One region of the Variovorax sp. GrIS 2.14 genome, then DNA from elsewhere that is predicted to be linked to it. Evidence: predicted binding sites of a transcription regulator. Region 1 holds the regulator's gene; the other holds the start of a gene.
The links. The regulator FNR, encoded in region 1, switches genes on or off when oxygen is low (the NO sensors DNR and NnrR bind a similar motif). The targets are predictions, from matches to a motif close to TTGATNNNNATCAA.

Region 1 (6,882 bases):
TTCATCTCGATGGGCTCGCTCTACTACCTGATCCCCCGGATGTACGGCCGCACGACGATGTACAGCGTCAACGCCATCGAGGTGCACTTCTGGACCGCCACCATCGGCGTGGTGCTCTACATCGCCGCCATGTGGATCGCCGGCGTGATGCAGGGCCTGATGTGGCGCGCCATCAACGCCGACGGCACGCTGACATACACCTTTGTCGAGAGCGTCAAGGCGACCTATCCCTTCTACGTGGTGCGCCTCATCGGCGGGCTGTTGTACCTGGGCGGCATGTTGGTGATGGCCTGGAACGTCTGGATGACGGTGGGATCGGGCCGCTCGGTTCGCGTTGCGATTCCGCCAATTGCCCTGGCGCATGCGTGAAGCACACAAAGAAAAATCATGTCTTCCAAACCCACCCTCCGGCCCGCCCTCAAAACCGGCTTCACCCATGAAAAGGTGGAGACCAACAACCTGCTGATGATCGTGCTGATCCTGGTCACCATCGCCATCGGCGGGTTGGTCGAGATCGTGCCGCTCTTCTTTCAGAAGTCGACGACGGAGCCGATCGTCGGGCTGAAGCCGTACACCGCGCTGCAACTGGCCGGCCGCGACATCTACCAGCGCGAGGGTTGCTACAACTGCCACTCGCAGATGATCCGACCCTTTCGCTCCGAGACGCTGCGCTACGGGCACTACTCTGTCGCAGGCGAGTTCGTCTACGACCATCCGTTTCAGTGGGGCAGCAAGCGCACCGGGCCCGACCTGCACCGCGTGGGCGGCAAGTACAGCGACGAGTGGCATCGCATTCATCTGAACAACCCGCGCGACCTGGTGCCGGAGTCGAACATGCCGGCCTATTCGTGGCTCGCAACCAACCAGGTCGATGCGGAGGCGATGCCTGCTCACATGCGCGCCTTGCGCCGTGTCGGCGTGCCCTACACCGACGCGGAAATCGCATCGGCCACCGCAGACACCCAGGGCAAGACGGAGCTCGAGGCAACCATCGCCTACCTCCAGTCACTGGGCCTCGCGCTCAAGTAAAGGAGCAGACCATGGACATCACCACCCTGCGCGTTTTTGCGACCGTCGCCTGCTTCGTGCTCTTCATCGGCATCGTCGTGTGGACCTATTCGAGCCGCAACAAACGCCGCTTCGAAGAGGCCGCACAGCTGCCTTTCGAGCAGGACTGAAAGACACGCCATGAACGATTTCATCAGTAGCTTCTGGGCCAACTATGTCGCCGTCGCGGCCGTCGTCAGCATCGTGGCTTGCGGTCTGCTGCTGTGGGTCACGGCACGCGGGCGCATCGCGCCGACCGACGACAACACCACCGGCCACGTCTGGGACGAAGACCTGCGCGAGGCCAACAATCCGTTGCCGATGTGGTGGGTCGGGCTGTTCGTCATCACGATCATCTTTGCCTTCGTCTATCTGGCCTTTTTTCCGGGGCTGGGCAGCTTCAACGGCAAGCTCGGATGGAGTGCCGTTGGCCAGTACGAGGCCGAGGTTGCCCAGGCCGACAAGGATCTCGTTCCCGTTTATGCGGCATTCCAGACGATGCCGGTCGAGCGGATTGCCGGCGATCCCAAGGCGATGGCCATCGGCGAGCGGCTCTTCATGAACAACTGCTCGCAGTGCCACGGGTCCGATGCACGCGGCAGCAAGGGCTTCCCGAATCTGACGGACGTCGACTGGCTGCATGGCGGCACGCCGGACAAGATCATCGAAACCGTCACCAAAGGCCGCATCGGCGAGATGCCGCCCATGGCGGCCGCGGTCGGCACGCCGGACGACGTCAAGAACGTCGCGCAGTACGTGCTCAGCCTGTCGGGCCGCTCGACCGACTCGGTGCGCGCCGGGCTGGGCAAGTCGAAGTTCACCGCCTGTGCGGCCTGTCACGGCATCGGTGGCGTCGGCAACCAGGGCATCGGAGCACCGCGCCTGAACGACGAGATATGGCTGCACGGCTTCGGCGAGAACGCCATCGTCGCGATGATCAACGGCGGCAAACACAACGTCATGCCCGGCCAGGAAGGTCGCCTGACCGAGGCGCAGATCAAGGTGGTGGCCTCGTACGTGTGGGGGCTGTCGAACAAGGCCGTTGCATTGCCTGTCGTACTGCCATGACCGTACCTGCCCCAGCCCGCAAGATCATTCCGATCGTGCCCGTGGCGGAGGAGGCCGGCGGGCTCTATGAAGCGACCAAGAAGATCTATCCGCGCAGCGTGCGCGGCAAGTTCGCGCGCTGGCGCTGGGCGATGGTGTTCGTCACCCAGCTGTTTTTCTACGCCACGCCCTGGTTGCAGTGGGGCGACCGCCAGACCCTGCTGTTCGATCTGGTCGCGCGGCGCTTCTACGTCTTCGGGCTGGTGTTGTATCCGCAAGACCTGATCTACCTGTCGGGGCTGCTGGTGCTGTCGGCGCTGTCGTTGTTTTTGTTCACCGCGGTGGCCGGGCGGCTCTGGTGCGGGTACGCGTGCCCGCAGACGGTCTACACCGAGATGTTCATGTGGATCGAGCAACGGATCGAGGGCAGCCGCATCGCCCGCATGCGGCTCGACGGCGAATCGTTCTCGGCCGAGAAGCTGGTCAAGAAGTGGTTCAAGCATTTCATCTGGCTCGGCATCGCGATGTGGACGGGCTTTACCTTCGTCGGCTACTTCACGCCCATCCGCGAGCTGGGCATGGAGTTCCTGCAGACGCGCATGGGTTCGTGGGAAGTCTTCTGGGTCTTCTTCTACGGTCTGGCCACCTACGGTAACGCCGGCTTCATGCGCGAGCAGGTCTGCAAGTACATGTGCCCGTATGCACGCTTTCAGAGCGCGATGTTCGACAAGGACACGCTGATCGTCAGCTACGACTTGCCGCGTGGTGAACCGCGTGGCGTGCACGCCAGGGCACAGGACGCACGCACCCAGGGCCTGGGCGACTGCATCGATTGCGGCCTGTGCGTGCAGGTGTGCCCGACCGGTATCGACATCCGCGAGGGTCTGCAGTACGAGTGCATCGGCTGCGGCCTGTGCGTCGACGCCTGCAACACGGTGATGGACCGCATGGCGCAGCCGCACGGGTTGATCCGCTACGCCACGCAAAACGGGCTGGCCGGTGGCTGGAGCGCGGTGCAGGTGCTGCGGCGTGTTTTTCGCCCGCGCGTGCTGATCTATGGCGCCGTGCTGTTGGCCTTGTGCGTTGGCTTGCTCGCGAGCCTGGTGGTGCGCGTGCCGCTCAAGGTCGACGTGGTGCGCGACCGTACCTCGCTTGCACGTATCGCCGATGGCGGCAAGCTCGAGAACGTCTATCGGCTGCAGATCATGAACGCGACCGAGCGCTCGCAGCGTTACCGCATCGATGCCAGCGGACTGAAGGGTCTTGCCGTGGCGACGCCCAGCCAGGCGGTCGATGTCGGGCCGGCCGAGTCGCGCTGGGTGGCGGTGCGGCTGCAAGTGCCTGCAGAAGATGCACCACCCGGATCGCACACCGTTTTCTTCAACGTGCGGTCCGCCGACGGTGCCTCGCAGGTCTCTGAAAAGGCCGTGTTCCTCATTCCCCGATAACCGACTGGAGACTTGAAAATGAGCGCGCTTCCCCCTGCTTCCAAAGGTTCCGGACCGTGGTGGAAATTCCCGCTGGTCTGGCTCGTGCTGGGCCTGCCCGCCGTGGTGGTGGTCGGCAGCCTGACGTCGGCCTGGATCGCGATCAGCACGGCAGACCCGGTGGTCGAAGAAAACTACTACCAGAAGGGCCTGGAGATCAATCGGACGCTGGCGGGCAAGTCGGCTGGGCCGGTGGCCGACAAGGCGCTGGTGCCGGCCGAAAAGGGCCGCAACCACACCACGACGCCGGTGCAGGATATGCCGTCGCCGCCGCCGCGCTAGCGCCTCACACCGTCGGGTTGATCATCCTGCGCAAAGCATCGGCGTCGAGGATCCGAACATGCCGCATGTCGACTTCGACGATGCGGTCGTCCACGAACTTGGACAAGGTGCGGCTCACCGTCTCCAGCTTGAGCCCGAGGTAACTGCCGATTTCTTCGCGCGTCATGCGCAGCATCAGCTCGGACTTCGAGAAGCCGCGCGCATGCAGGCGTTCCACGAGGTTGAGCAGAAAAGCGGCCAACCGCTCGTCGGCACGCATGCTGCCCAGCAGCAGCATCACGCCGTGCTCGCGCACGATCTCGCGGCTCATGATCTGGTGCACATGGCGCTGCAGTGAAGTGACCTCGCGCGACAGCTCCTCGATGCGGTCGAACGGCATCACGCAGACCTCGGCGTCTTCGAGTGCCACCGCGTCGCAGGTGTGATGGTCGTTCACGATGCCATCGAGTCCGATGATCTCGCCGGCCATCTGGAAGCCCGTGACCTGATCGCGACCGTCTTCCGATGCCACCCGTGTCTTGAACACGCCAGTCCGAATCGCATAGAGCGAGGTGAACCGCTCGCCATTGCGAAAGAGGGTTTCGCGGCGCTTCACCTTGCGACGCGTCGCCACCAGGTCGTCGATGCGCGCAAGCTCTTCCGGGTTGAGGCCGACCGGCATGCACAGTTCGCGCAGGTTGCAGTTGGAGCATGCGACTTTGATGGTTTGAGGTGTCATGGCGGCTGTCTCTTTGCGGCTGTCTCTTTGCGGCAGGTGGTGCGGTGAAATGTGCAGCGTGGCAAAGCAAGCGAAAGCGCCGCGCTGCTGCGCTCGATTCTCCGTTCGGCTTTTGTGTCCGCGTTGATGCAGATCAAGTGGCGTTCGAATGATCGAACGCAAAGTCGCAGCACCATGAACCGCTGTCGCCGACCATCGCTGCTCACGCTCTTTCGGCAGCGCTATTGATCATGCAAACCGCACTGGCCGCATCCGCGCTGTTGATGGGACTGGCGGGTGGTCCGCATTGCGTGGCCATGTGCGGTGCGGCGTGCGCGGGTGTCGTGCGTGGGGTGGGAGTTCGACCCGGCCATGGCGTCATCGCGATCACGCCCGCTGCTTTGCCGATGGCGCCGTTGCTGCTCCAAGCTGGCCGGATGGCGGGCTATGCGGCAGCAGGCGCACTGGCCGCTGCCACCGTGCAAAGCCTGACATGGGCCAGCGTGAATGTCTCCGCGCTTCGCGGCCTTTGGATGCTGTTCCACGTGGTCGTGATGGCCTGGGGCGCGGTGCTGGCCGTGACCGGGCGTCAGCCGCTGTGGTCGCAACGGGTCGGCCGTCTCCTCGCAGAGCGATTGCGCGCCTTGACGGGCTCTGCCGCCAGCGTGTTCGCGACCGGTCTTGCATGGGTCGCCATGCCGTGCGGCCTGCTGTATTCCGCGCTCATGCTGGCGAGCCTGGCCAACGGTCCGCTGCAGGGCGCTTTCATCATGGTGCTGTTCGCGGCCGGCAGCGGTGCGTCGTTGCTCGTCGCGCCCTGGCTGTGGCACCGCTTTGCCATCGGCTTGGGCGCATGGCGCCAGCAATGGGGAACCCGGCTCGCCGGCGTCGCTTTGCTGGTCATCTCCGTGCAGGCGGTCTGGATCGATCTTGCCCACCAGATCGATGTGTGGTGCCGCTGAAATACGTGGTGTCTCTTTCGTACCTCGACAACTCAGGAATTTGCAATGACAACCCCTAAATCGATTCTGGTTCACCTCGACAGTTCAGCCCGCACCGCCACGCGCGTCGAGCTTGCCCGCCAGCTGGCAGAGACCTTCGGCGCCCAGGTCACCGGCATGCCGTGCACGCTCTCTGCGCTGGTGCGCTACCCCTCCGCCCTCGAAGGTGCGGCCGAAGCCATGGCAATCATGCTGGCGCTCGACAAGCAGTCGCGCGACAAGGCGTACGCCACCTTCATGGCTGCCGGTGGCGACTCGCCGCACATGCATTGGGCCGAGCCGATGAGCGATGCGCCCTGGGGCTTCGGCCGCCGCGCGCTCTATGCCGACCTTTTGATACTCGGTCAGCGCGATGGCGACAACGCTTACGACGGCGAGCTGCCTGCCGAGTTCGTGTCCACCGTGCTGGTCGAAAGCGGCCGGCCCGCGCTGGTGTTGCCTTACATCACGACAGGGCCGGTCGGCCCGGTCGGGCGCAAGGTGCTGGTGGCATGGAAAGAGACTCGCGAAGCTGCCCGTGCGGTGTCTGCCGCGCTGCCCTGGCTGCAAGGCGCGGCGCGCGTGCATGCGGTCTGCTACGGCGACGAGGCAGAGTCGCAACTGCGCTCGCTGCAGGACTATCTGAATTCGCATGGCGTGACCGCGACGATGCAGGCTGGCGTGCAAGGTGAAGGCGACGCCGGTGCGCAGCTGTTGTCGCTGGCCGCGGATGTCGGTGCCGATCTGCTGGTGATGGGCTGCTACGGACACAGCCGCGCACGCGAGTGGGTGCTCGGTGGCGTCACGCGGACGATCCTGCAATCCATGACGTTGCCTGTGCTCATGTCGCATTGATTCGTCGCATTGATCGGTGCGTTCAGGAGTCCCTTCATGGAGATTTTCCGTTCTGGTTGGCGTGCGCCCGAGTATCCGCAGCCACCCCCGGGCCGCTCTTGATCTGCGTCAATGCAGGCGACGGCGCTCAGACGACGTAGTTCAGGATCGCCACGAAGTGGCAGGCGCTGCCTGCCATGACGAACAGGTGCCAGACGCCGTGGCCATGGCGCAGCCGATCGTCTGTTGCGTAGAAGGCAATGCCTACCGTGTAGCACAGGCCGCCGGCGGCCAGCCAGGCGAAGCCTGCCGGCCCCAGCGCCTGCCACAACGGATGAATGGCCACCAGCGCCAGCCAGCCCATCAGCACATACAGGACCAGAGACAGCCATCGGTGCCCGCGCGCCCACCAGATTTCCTGCGCGATGCCGAGGGCGCCAAGGCCCCAGACGGTGCCGAGCAGCGACCAGCCCCAAGGGCCCTTCAGTGAAACCAGCGCAAACGGCGT
Region 2 (6,882 bases), on a different contig from region 1:
CATGAAGACGTCGAACATGAACGCGGTCGCGACGTTGGCACCGGCCAGCGCCGTCGCGGTGATGAACCAGCCGGAAAGGCCGAGCAGCGCCATGCCGGTAAGCACGGTGATTGCAGCAAGCAGAGCGCCGACCAGCAATGCGCGGGGTTGGGTGGCAAGAAAGGGGCGCAGGATCAGACTGACGCGATCCGTGCGGGCGGTGCTCATGCGGCTTCCCTCACGACTTCGCGCACTTCAAAAGTGTCGGCTGCACCCAGGCTGACCACCCGATCCAGCCGCGCGGCCAGCACCGGGTCATGCGTCGCAACGATCAGAGTCTTGCCGCGCGCCAGCGCCATCAGCGCATCGGTCACGCGCAGCGCGGTTTCGGTGTCGAGGTGGGCTGTCGGCTCATCGACGAGCAGCAGATCGACGCCCGCGTTCACCACGACACGCGCCAGCGCCAGCCGCACCGCCTCACCACCCGAAAGTCCACCGCCGCCCTCGCCCAGCGCAACACCCAATCGGGCTTGCGCCACATCGGCGAGGTCCGCGAAGTCGAGCGCGGTTTCGATGCACGCTGCATCCACGCCGATGCGACCGAGGCCCACATTGCTTTGCACGGAGCCCGCGAACACATGCGGCCGCTGGCCCATCCAGCCGATACGCTGGCGCAGCGCGCCGACGCTGCGGTCTGTCAGCACAGTGCCGCCGATGACGATATCGCCGCTGTCGGCCGGCAGCAGGCCAGCCAGCAACGACAACAGCGCCGTCTTGCCGGCACCGCTCTCGCCCATCAAGGCGACGTGTTCGCCCGGCGCGACCCGCAGATTGATGCCGGAGAAAAGTGTCGCCTCGCCGGCGTGCGTGAAGCGCAAATCGCGTACGACGACAGACGGCGCGGAATGCGGTGACGATGCCTTGCCGTTGACGCTCGTGGTGCTGGAAGCTGCATTGGCCGCGGTCACTGCATGGATCGCCCGGACCGGCGCAGGATCGGCTGTGAGAGCGCTCATGGATACGACGGCGCCGGGCAACCGCACGGTGTCGTTACCCAACGCCGTGAGCGCCTGCAACGCCGCCTCGCCGGCAGCACGGTCGTGCCAAACGGCCGAAAGCTCACGCAGCGGCTCGAAAAACGCTGGCGCCAGCAGCAGCACGAAGAGGCCTTGCCCCAAGCCGAGTGGCCTGCCCCATGTGCCGAAATGGAGTGTGCCCAGCAAGTGGAACCCAACGTAGGCCGCGACCATCGCGACGCCGAGCGCCGAGAAGAGTTCGAGCACCGCCGACGACAGGAACGCGATGCGCAGCACGGACATCGTGCGGCGGCGCAGCGATTGCGCGGCGTCGCCGAGCCGCTCGGCCGTGAGGTCGACAGCGCCGAGCGCACGCAGCGTGGCAAGGCCGCGCAGCCGGTCGAGCAGGAAGGCGTTCATGCTGCCCATATCGACCATCTGCGCCTCGCTGGCGGCGCGGGCGCGCCAGCCGACGAGTGCCATGAACACGGGGATCAATGGCGCCGCAACGAGCAACACCAGCGCGGCGACCCAAGAGAGGCTCGCGACCACGAGAAGAATCACCAACGGCACGAGCGTGACGCGCAGACGCACCGGCTGATAGCGCACGAGATACGGCATGAGCGCTTCGGCCTGCTCGGCGATCACGCTGGCGGCGGCACCGGAGGCGGGCCGATGGCGGTCGAGCGGTGAGCCGCTCGCTAACGCCGCCGCGGCCCGTGCACGCAAAGTCGACAGATGGGCGCGCGCTTTGCCGAAGAGCTCGCGCGTGCCCCACGCGTCCAGCAGCGCGCGCAGCAGGCCGAGCGCGAAAATGCCGAGCGCCGGCCAAAGCACAGGAGACAACGGCTGGGCCCATGACCCGGAATGCGCTGCGATCGCGATACCTGCGACATCGGTATCGCCTCGATGGCCGATCGTTTGCGACAGCCGCTGAACCGCCCCGGCCAGCAACGCCGCCTGAGGCAACCAGAGCAACGCCGCCGCCGCCTGCAACACACCGCCCACGCCGGTCGCCGCGAAGAATCGCAGCGATGGCGCCGGGGCGGCGGGAGTCGGCGCAGCCGAGGCAGATCCCATCTTCTTCATGTTCTTTTTAGTTTCAGCAATCGCTGAAGGTTGCACAACATGGCCGGCGCTCGTCGATGCCGCCAGTCCGTGCCGTGAGGTTGCCCGCTGCGCCTGCGAGACGCAACCGTGCCTAGAAGGCCGAATTGATCTGTGTCAAGAAAAGGACCGGAGATCGGCCAGCGCTGCGTGTGGACACCGACGGTGCCGGCGGCGCGCCCGGCTCAGAGCGAAACGAGGAAGCCGCAGACCAGCAGCCCGGCGAACAGCGCGAGCACGGCGCGCCAGCTCGCGGGGCGCAACTCGATGCGGCGATAGAGAACCCACGCTGCCGCCAGCGAGAGTGCGATGGCCGCGACCATGCCCGCCGCGTCGATCCAGGGGGCGGCTGGCGCCCAATGGCTGACCACCGCGCTGACCAGCAGGATCACCGGAAAGTGAATCAGGAACAGGGAGTACGACATGCGTCCGAGTTGTGCGAGCGGCCGTGCCCACGCCGGACATGCAGACGACTTCAGCCAATGCAAACGCTGCGCTCCCGCTATCGCGACCGCCGTCGCGAGCGCAATGGCGATGCGGCTGCGCCACTCGAACGCCAATGCCGATACGCCGAGCAACACCAACAGGAGAAAGCCGGCACGCCATGCTGCCGGACTGCCGTGTTTGTCGGACCGGTCGGCGCAACCGATCCAGAACGTCAACATCCCCAAACCATAAGCGCCGAAAAAGTAAAGCGCCGTCGCGTCGAGTTCAGCGTGCAGATTGAAATAAACGAGGGAACTGGTGGCGAGGCCGAACACGATCACCACGGCGACCCAATGCGCACGCAACGAACGCGCGACGCTGTCGGATATGTTGCTCATGTCGCCAATGTCCTGCGCGTCTCCGATGCCGCGACGCCAGTGCCGCTCGACCCATGCCGCCAAGCCAACCGCGGCCAGCGACAGCGCGAACAACTGGAAGTCGATCGCCACGTACCACACACCGGCCGACAAAGCGTCGTAGCCCAGCAGGTCCTGCAACAGCAATCCATGCGCCAGCAGCTGCATCAAGTTAGGTGCACCCGGAACCGCGTCGTCGTGTAGCAAGGGCCTTGCGATCGCGGCCACGACCACGCTGACGATGAGCGCTGCGAGGTACGGAATGATCAGCCGCAGGTACCGCCGCGCAATACGTTCCAGCGGCCTGCCGGCGTTCAGCTGCCCTGCCGGGGCCATGCTGCCAGCAGTCAGAAAACCGGCAATGACCAGGAACACCTGTACGGCCAGGCGCCCATCGGTAGACAACCAGTGGATGAGCGCAGGCGCCAACGGAAACGCGACTTCGGACATCGGCCCGTAGCGCGCCAGGTGATGGCCGACAATGACCAGGCACGCCAGTCCCTTGACAGCGTCGAGCAGCGGAATGCGCGCCGCGCGGTCCTCCACCGTCGACACGTCCACCAGGTCCGGCATGTCAGAGCGACAGGCGGGCCCTTGCCTCGGCATATTCGCGCTTGAGCTTTTCGACGAACATGGCGGCCGTGCCGACCTCCGTCACGGCACCGATGCCCTGACCCGAACCCCAGATGTCTTTCCACGCTTTGGCTTTACTGCCATCGCCGGACGCGAAGTTCATCGTCGTGACATCGCCTTCGGGCAGGTTGGCCGGGTCCATGCCGGCGGCCACGATGCTCGGCGCCAGGTAGTTGCCATGCACGCCGGTGAAGAGGTTCGAATAGACGATGTCGTCGGAGCTGCCGTCGACGATCGCCTGCTTGTATTCGTCGCTGGCACGCGCTTCTTCGGTCGCGATGAAGGCGGTGCCGATGTAGGCGAAATCGGCGCCCATGGCTTGCGCCGCGAGCACCGCGCCGCCGGTGGCAATGGAACCCGACAACGCGATAGGGCCGTCGAACCACTGGCGGATTTCCTGGATGAGCGCGAACGGGCTCTTGACGCCCGCATGGCCACCGGCACCTGCGGCCACCGCGATGATGCCGTCTGCGCCCTTCTCGATCGCCTTCTTCGCGAACTTGTTGTTGATGATGTCGTGCAGCACGACACCGCCGTAGCTGTGGATGGCTTCGTTGACATCGGTGCGCGCGCCGAGCGAGGTGATGACGATCGGCACCTTGTACTTCACGACCATTTCCATGTCGTGATCGAGCCGGTCGTTGCTCTTGTGGACGATCTGGTTGATGGCGAAAGGTGCGGCCGGCTTGTCCGGATTGGCCTTGTTGTAGGCCGCGAGTTTCTCGGTGATTTCGATCAACCACTCTTCGAGTTGCGCCGCCGGACGCGCGTTCAGCGCCGGCATCGAACCGACCACGCCTGCCTTGCACTGCGCGATGACGAGCTTCGGTGTGCTGATGATGAAAAGCGGCGAGCCGATGATGGGCAGCGGCAGGTTCGCGAGCACAGGTGGCAGTTTCGACATGGTCTGTTGTCTTTTTGAAGTTATTGAATCAGGGTCGGAAAGTCGGGTTCAAAAGTCGAGAGTCAGAAGGACTCGAGCGCCAGCGCGGTCACGCTGTCGGCGCCGTCGACGATGCTGTCGCGTACCGCAGGCACCTTGTTCAGGATGTGCTCTGCATAGAAGCGCGCAGTAGCGATCTTGGCCTTCATGAATGCCACGTCGGTGCCGGCCTTCATCAGGTCTTCGGCCGCGATGAGCGAGCGCGCCAGTTGCCAGCCCGCCATCAGGTTGCCGGCCAGCATCAGGTACGGCACGCTGCCCGAAAACACCGCGTTAGGCGATGCCTTGGTATTGGTCGCCACGAAGCCGACGACTTCGACAAAGGCTTCGCGCGCAGCCTTCAGGCGCTTCAAGACGGCGGCGCCATCGGCGCTGTCGCGCTTGGCGAGGTCAGCTTCGGTCTTCTCGATTTGTGCGGCGATGGCCCTGGCTGTCTGGCCGCCATCGCGCGCCGTCTTGCGGCCGACCAGGTCGTTCGCCTGGATGGCGGTCGTGCCTTCGTAGATCGTCAGGATCTTGGCGTCGCGGTAGTACTGGGCCGCGCCCGTCTCCTCGATGAAGCCCATGCCGCCGTGCACCTGCACGCCGAGCGAGGTCACTTCCAGGCTCATCTCGGTGCTGTAGCCCTTGACCAGCGGCACCAGGAATTCGTAGAAAGCGGTGTTCTGCTTGCGCGTGTCCGCATCGGGATGGTGATGCGCAGCGTCGTAGGCGGCCGCGGCCACGCTGGCCATCGCACGGCACCCTTCGGTGTACGCACGCATCGTCATCAGCATGCGCTTGACGTCGGGATGATGAATGATCGGCGCGCTGGCGTTCATCGAGCCATCGACTGGTCGACTTTGCACGCGGTCTTTGGCGTAGGCCACCGCGTGCTGATAGGCGCGCTCGGCGATGGCGATGCCCTGCATGCCGACGGCGTAGCGGGCCGAGTTCATCATGATGAACATGTACTCGAGGCCTCGGTTCTCCTGGCCGACGATGTAGCCGACAGCGCCGCCGTGATCGCCGTACTGGAGCACGGCGGTCGGGCTGGCCTTGATGCCGAGCTTGTGTTCGATGCTGACGCAGTGCACGTCGTTGCGGTCACCCAGCGACCCGTCTTTGTTCACCATGAACTTCGGCACGACGAAGAGGCTGATGCCCTTCACGCCTTCGGGCGCACCGACCACGCGTGCCAGCACGAGGTGGACGATGTTCTCGGCCATGTCGTGCTCGCCGTACGTAATGTAGATTTTGGTGCCGAAGACCTTGTACGTGCCGTCGGGTTGCGGCTCGGCCCGGCTGCGCACCATCGCCAGATCGCTGCCGGCCTGCGGCTCGGTCAGGTTCATGGTGCCGGTCCACTGCCCGCTGATCAGCTTTTCCAGATAGATCGCATTCAGCGCTTCGGAGCCGGCGGTCAGCAGTGCTTCGGTCGCGCCATCGGAGAGCAGTGGGCACAGCGCGAAGCTCATATTGGCGGAGTTCAGCATCTCGCCGCAGGCTGCGCCGATGGTTTTCGGCAAGCCCTGACCGCCAAAGGCGAGCGGATGCTGCAGGCCCTGCCAGCCGCCAGCCGCGTACTGCGCAAAGGCTTCCTTGAAGCCCGGCGTGGTCGTGACGACGCCGTCCTTGAACGACGACGGATTGCGGTCGCCCGCCACGTTCAGCGGCGCGATCACGTCCTGGTTGAACCGGGCGCATTCTTCGAGCACGGCCTGCGCCGTCTCCAGGCCGGCGTCTTCGAAGCCGGGCATTTCTGCGATTTCTGCGATGTCGGCCAGATGTTCGATGTCGAACAACATGTCCTTGATCGGTGCGATGTAGCTCATGTCTTTGTCTCCAGATACAGGAAGGGCATCGCGAACGATGCCCTTGAATGACTTACCCGACGTTGCGCAAACTCAAAGCGCCTTGACCAATTCAGGCACAGCCACGAACAGGTCGGCAACCAGCCCGTAGTCGGCCACCGAGAAGATCGGCGCCTCTTCGTCCTTGTTGATCGCCACGATCACCTTGGAGTCCTTCATGCCGGCCAAGTGCTGAATGGCCCCCGAGATGCCTGCGGCGATGTACAACTGCGGCGCCACGATCTTGCCGGTCTGGCCCACTTGCCAGTCGTTCGGGGCGTAGCCTGCATCCACGGCAGCCCGGCTGGCTCCCAGGCCTGCATTGAGCTTGTCCGCCAGCGGTGCCATGATCTCCTGGAACTTCTCGGCACTGCCCAGGGCCCGGCCCCCGGAGACGATGATCTTGGCGGCCGTCAGCTCGGGGCGTTCGCTCTTGGTCACTTCCCGGCCGACGAAGGCGCTCTTGCCGCTGTCGGCCACGCCTTCGGCGGTTTCGATGGTGGCACTGCCACCGGTCACGGCTGCGGCAT

Region 2: a site for FNR is predicted at 2,210-2,223, ahead of cydD (thiol reductant ABC exporter subunit CydD). Genes of this name have one in related genera too.

What each region holds. Positions count from the first base shown of each region.
Region 1 covers NZ_JBJXIA010000006.1:222,905-229,786, reverse strand. Annotated here, with positions in the region: gene ccoN (cytochrome-c oxidase, cbb3-type subunit I) at 1-369, shown strand, start outside; gene ccoO (cytochrome-c oxidase, cbb3-type subunit II) at 388-1,029, shown strand; gene RCH10_RS12685 (cbb3-type cytochrome c oxidase subunit 3) at 1,041-1,178, shown strand; gene ccoP (cytochrome-c oxidase, cbb3-type subunit III) at 1,189-2,115, shown strand; gene ccoG (cytochrome c oxidase accessory protein CcoG) at 2,112-3,542, shown strand; gene RCH10_RS12670 (FixH family protein) at 3,561-3,863, shown strand; gene fnr (fumarate/nitrate reduction transcriptional regulator Fnr) at 3,868-4,581, opposite strand; gene RCH10_RS12660 (sulfite exporter TauE/SafE family protein) at 4,812-5,522, shown strand; gene RCH10_RS12655 (universal stress protein) at 5,568-6,395, shown strand; gene trhA (PAQR family membrane homeostasis protein TrhA) at 6,523-6,882, opposite strand, start outside.
Region 2 covers NZ_JBJXIA010000014.1:132,524-139,405, reverse strand. Annotated here, with positions in the region: gene RCH10_RS20730 (amino acid ABC transporter ATP-binding/permease protein) at 1-207, opposite strand, end outside; gene cydD (thiol reductant ABC exporter subunit CydD) at 204-2,084, opposite strand; gene RCH10_RS20720 (acyltransferase family protein) at 2,288-3,517, opposite strand; gene RCH10_RS20715 (NAD(P)H-dependent flavin oxidoreductase) at 3,519-4,481, opposite strand; gene RCH10_RS20710 (acyl-CoA dehydrogenase) at 4,544-6,334, opposite strand; gene RCH10_RS20705 (electron transfer flavoprotein subunit alpha/FixB family protein) at 6,407-6,882, opposite strand, start outside.